2 regions of the Microbacterium sp. Root280D1 genome follow, and region 2 is predicted to be linked to the other one. Evidence: predicted binding sites of a transcription regulator. Region 2 holds the regulator's gene; the other holds the start of a gene.

Region 1 (2,396 bases), on a different contig from region 2:
GGTGCATGTGGCCGTGGTGACGCCGGATTCCTCGGTGACCGAGTTGTTTCGATTCGCCGGTGATCGTGCCGAGGTGCGGGCGCAGGCGGTCGACGCGGCGATCGATATGCTCGCTCGGGTTCTGCGGGAATAGGGGATGGGTGCGCTCCGTTATGTCCTATGTGCTCACACCGAAAGCACAGCGTGCGAAGGTAGATTTTGTGAAGGTCGGTAGGACTAGACTGGCGGTCTCTTCGAGGGAGACCTCGAGAAGGCGATCTGGGAGGAGGTTCCGATGATTCTTGTACGACAGGAAATCGGCGATGTGCTGAGGGACTTCCGCCTGCAGAAGGGGCGGACGCTCCGGCAGGTTGCAAGCAAGGCTTCTGTGGCGCTGGGCTATCTCAGCGAGGTCGAGCGGGGCCAGAAGGAAGCATCGAGTGAGATTCTCGCCTCGGTGGCTGACGCTCTGGATGTTCCCATCTCGATCATCATGCGAGAGGTCGGCGACCGGATCTCGGTCCTCGAAGGCATTCAGGTCTTCCCTGATGTCGTTCCGGACGACCTCGTGGCTTCTGTCGAGCCCGAGCTGTCGCTCCACTGAACGTCGGACTCTCATAGCCTCTGATGCGACGTAGTGAGTTCCTCCGCGCAGTCGATGCGGAATTCGGCGGTCGCGGGTCATCTCTGATCAGCGACCTCGTTCTGACTCAGCTCGCCGGGCGCACTGCCGACGAAGCGCTGGACGCTGGCGTCGCACCGCGCGAGATCTGGCTGGCGCTGTGCGCCGAGACGGATGTCCCCCTGGAGCGGCGACACGGTGCAGGTCGTCTGGAGCCGCGCAAGCGATGACCCTCTGAGGCGTTCGCGGCGAGGGCCGCGTTCGAGGCGGTTTCGATTTGCGACACGCCGAGACGGCGTGTCGTCGAATATGTGTTCGAAACGGGCGTAGTCTTCTGCACAAGTGGTTCAGAGACGTTTCTCTCCCTGTTTCGCGGTGCTGACGACGCAATGTCGGAGGCTCCTCCTACGGTGAAGAACAAGCCGAAGAGCCATACGCCTTGTCGGAGAGTTCCGCCCAGCCGGGAGGACCGCGACAGCCTACAGGCGGCACCACGCGAGCATAAGGAGCACGTCATGCCATCACCCGCTGACCGCGAGAAGTCCCTCGAGACCGCCCTCGCCCAGATCGATCGTCAGTTCGGAAAGGGCTCGGTCATGAGACTGGGCAGCGACGAGCGTGCGCCTGTCGCCGTCATTCCGACCGGTTCCATCGCTCTCGATGTCGCCCTCGGCGTCGGAGGACTGCCGCGTGGACGAATCGTCGAGATCTACGGTCCTGAGTCGTCGGGTAAGACGACGCTCACCCTCCACGCGATCGCCAACGCTCAGCGCGCTGGCGGAATCGCTGCCTTCATCGACGCCGAGCACGCGCTCGACCCTGACTACGCCGCGAAGCTCGGTGTCGACATCGACGCCCTTCTCGTCTCGCAGCCCGACACGGGTGAGCAGGCGCTCGAGATCGCGGACATGCTCGTCCGCTCCGGGGCGATCGACCTGATCGTCATCGACTCCGTGGCCGCGCTCGTGCCTCGAGCCGAGATCGAGGGCGAGATGGGTGACTCCCACGTGGGTCTGCAGGCTCGTCTGATGTCTCAGGCGCTGCGAAAGCTCACCGGTGGGCTCAACCAGACGAACACCACGATGATCTTCATCAACCAGCTGCGAGAGAAGATCGGTGTCTTCTTCGGCTCGCCGGAGACCACCGCGGGTGGAAAGGCGCTGAAGTTCTACGCGTCCGTCCGAATGGACATCCGCCGAATCGAGACTCTGAAGGACGGCACCGACGCAGTCGGAAACCGTACGAGGGTCAAGGTCGTGAAGAACAAGATGGCTCCGCCGTTCAAGCAGGCTGAGTTCGACATCCTCTACGGCGTCGGCATCTCCCGTGAGGGCAGCCTGATCGACTTCGGTGTGGAGCACGGCATCGTCAAGAAGTCCGGGTCCTGGTACACCTATGACGGTGACCAGCTGGGACAGGGCAAGGAGAACGCGCGAACGTTCCTGCTCAAGAACCCCGACATCGCGCTGGCGATCGAGACCCAGATCAAGCAGAAGCTCGGCATCGGAGGAGCCACCGAGGCACATGCTGACGAGCTCGCCGAGCGCCGCCCGGCATGATCGTGATGGTTCGCGGTTGTGGCGCAACCGGAGCGAACCATGAGTGATGGCGGGGGCGAGCCTCAGGAGCTCGCCCCCATCATCCCTCTGTTCGGCCGTGATTCCGCGCGGATGAAGCCGGTCGATCGAAGCTCTGTCGGGTCCGATGCAGGTACCCGCCGCGCCGCGGAAGACGCAGGCCTCGTGGAATCGACGGCGGTGGGAGTCGCATCCACCGGCGACTCGGCTCCAGCTCC
Region 2 (2,396 bases):
TGCGTGTTCTCGTTGACGTTGAGTGCGATCGGAAGAGGCGCTTGCGGCGCTCCATAGGGCGTGAGCCCTCGGAGGTCGTCGCGAAGAGGGAGGTCGGCGAGTGATGCAGTCACCCTTCCCATGGTAGGCCGCCTTCGCTACACAGACGCCCGTGGTGACGGAGTGTGAACGCGCATCCGCGCCGCACCGCTCGATCGAACGGCCCTCACGGGTTCATTCCGAATACTGCGCCGGAATCGCCAGCTCCTGGCCGATCTGCAGCTCGCCGCCGCGCAGCAGGTTCAGACGCGTGATGTCGCCGATCACGTCGCGCGGATCCGCGCCGGGGGCCACGCTCTCGGCGATCGACCACAGCGTGTCGCCGGGCATCACCGTCACCGTCGCGAACGATGCCGTGGCGGTCTGTTCGCCTGAGGCCATCGCACTGCCGCCGCTGAGTGCGGCGAATGCGATCCCGGCTGCGAGCGGCACGGCCGCGACAGCGAGAACGACACGTCGACCGCGCGCCGTCAGCTTGAGCCGCGTCGCCGGACGAGCCGGAAGGACTGCTGCACTGCTGAAGGTGATGGTGCTCATGTCGTGCTCCTCTGCATCTACCGCGTGGGCGGTGAAGTTGGCGTAGCGTTCGCATTCGCGCCTCGGCCGGGAGCCGTGAATGCGAAGCTACGTTCCGAAGTTATCTTCGAATTCGAACATCTGTCAAGCGTTCTTCGAAACAGAAGTCCGGGAATCGGCCGACACGCTCGAACAGATCTTCCACTTCGGCGCGATTCTCGGATACGGTTTCGATGTCAACACCCCACCACGGGCCTCCGACATTCGAACTGAGACGCCGGAATCGCACACCTGAGGAGCACCATGAGCGACATCTCCGCCCCCGACGCCGACGTCCCGCGCACCCGTCGCCGCAAGAGCCTGAGTCCCAAGCAGATGGCGATCCTCGAGGTCATCCAGACGTCGATCAGCCGTCACGGGTACCCGCCGAGCATGAGAGAGATCGGCGACGCCGTGGGCCTCAAGTCGCTGTCCAGCGTGACCCACCAGCTCGGCCAGCTCGAGCTGAGCGGATATCTGCGACGCGACCCCGGCAAGACCCGTGCCATGGAAGTGCTCATCGACCTCCCCGGCACCAGCGGAGAGAATCCCGCCGATGTGGCGACCCCCGTGGGCGATGCGGCGCTCGTGCCGCTCGTCGGCCGCATCGCCGCAGGTGTCCCGATCACCGCCGACCAGCAGGTCGAGGAGATCTTCCCGCTCCCCCGGCAGCTCGTCGGCAAGGGCGACCTGTTCATGCTCAAGGTGTCCGGCGAATCGATGATCGATGCGGCGATCTGCGACGGCGACTGGGTCGTGGTGCGGTCGCAGAGCAGCGCCGAGAACGGCGAGATCGTCGCCGCCATGCTCGACGGCGAGGCGACGGTGAAGGTTCTCCGTCGACGCGACGGCCACACCTGGCTGCTGCCTCGCAACTCCGCATTCGAGCCGATCCTCGGCGACGAGTCCGTCATCCTCGGCAAGATCGTCGCCGTGCTGCGCGCGGTCTGACTCCCCTCCCACCCTGCCGGTGACGGCGGGCGTCGACGCACCATAGGCTCGAACCATGTCGTCGCCGTTCGGTACCTGGACCTCTCCGTTCACCCCCGACCGGATCGCCGCGTCGTCTCCGCGGATCGATGGCAGCGCCTTCGTGGCTGACGAGATCTGGTGGGGTGAGTCGATCCCTGCCGAGGGCGGTCGCCTGACCGTGCGAAGTTCGACGGGTGCCGAGATCCTTCCCGCGCCATGGAGTGCTCGGTCTCGCGTGCACGAGTACGGCGGCGGGGCGTGGACCGCGGATGCCGACGGCACGCTGTACTTCGTCGATGCCAAGGATCAGCGCGTGCACCGCATGCCCCGCGGCGGTGTCCCCGTTCCTCTGACACCCCCGGGCCCGGCGCACGGCGGTCTGCGTCTGCAGAGCGGCCGCCTGTTCGCCGTGCGGGAGGATCTGTCCGTCTCCCCTCACCGACGCGCCATCGTCGAGATCCCGACCGACGGGTCGGCATCCGACCGGCCTGCGCTGTTGAAGACCCTCGTCGAAGGCGAGTCGTTCTACGCTCATCCGGCACTGTCTCCCGACGGTTCTCGTGCCGCGTGGGTCGAGTGGTCCGGCGATCGGATGCCGTGGCAGCGAGCGTCGTTGGTGATCTCGGACGGCACCGCGCGCACAGAGCTGTCCACTCGCGCCGCGCTGCAGCCCGAGTGGACGGCTGACGACGAGATCGTGTACTCCGACGATCCCTCGGGCCGCTGGGCTCTGCACCGACAGCGTGTCAGCGGAGCCCAGGCGGTCGGCACGGCGGAGCAGATCACCGACGACGACGCCGACACGGGATACGGCCTCTGGGTGCTCGGCA

What was found. Region 2 encodes LexA, which represses DNA repair genes until DNA is damaged. Its sites were predicted from a motif close to TCGAACANNTGTTCGA; they were not measured.
Region 1: recA (recombinase RecA) is a predicted target of LexA. The motif match lies at 905-920, and genes of this name have one in related genera.

The regions. Positions count from the first base shown of each region.
Region 1 is NZ_LMJK01000002.1:476,722-479,117, forward strand. It holds gene ASE34_RS08340 (CinA family protein) at 1-133, shown strand, start outside; gene ASE34_RS08345 (helix-turn-helix domain-containing protein) at 275-583, shown strand; gene ASE34_RS08350 (DUF3046 domain-containing protein) at 607-831, shown strand; gene recA (recombinase RecA) at 1,117-2,160, shown strand.
Region 2 is NZ_LMJK01000003.1:801,139-803,534, reverse strand. It holds gene ASE34_RS16385 (histidinol-phosphate transaminase) at 1-122, opposite strand, end outside; gene ASE34_RS16380 (LysM peptidoglycan-binding domain-containing protein) at 214-576, opposite strand; gene lexA (transcriptional repressor LexA) at 859-1,545, shown strand; gene ASE34_RS16370 (prolyl oligopeptidase family serine peptidase) at 1,601-2,396, shown strand, end outside.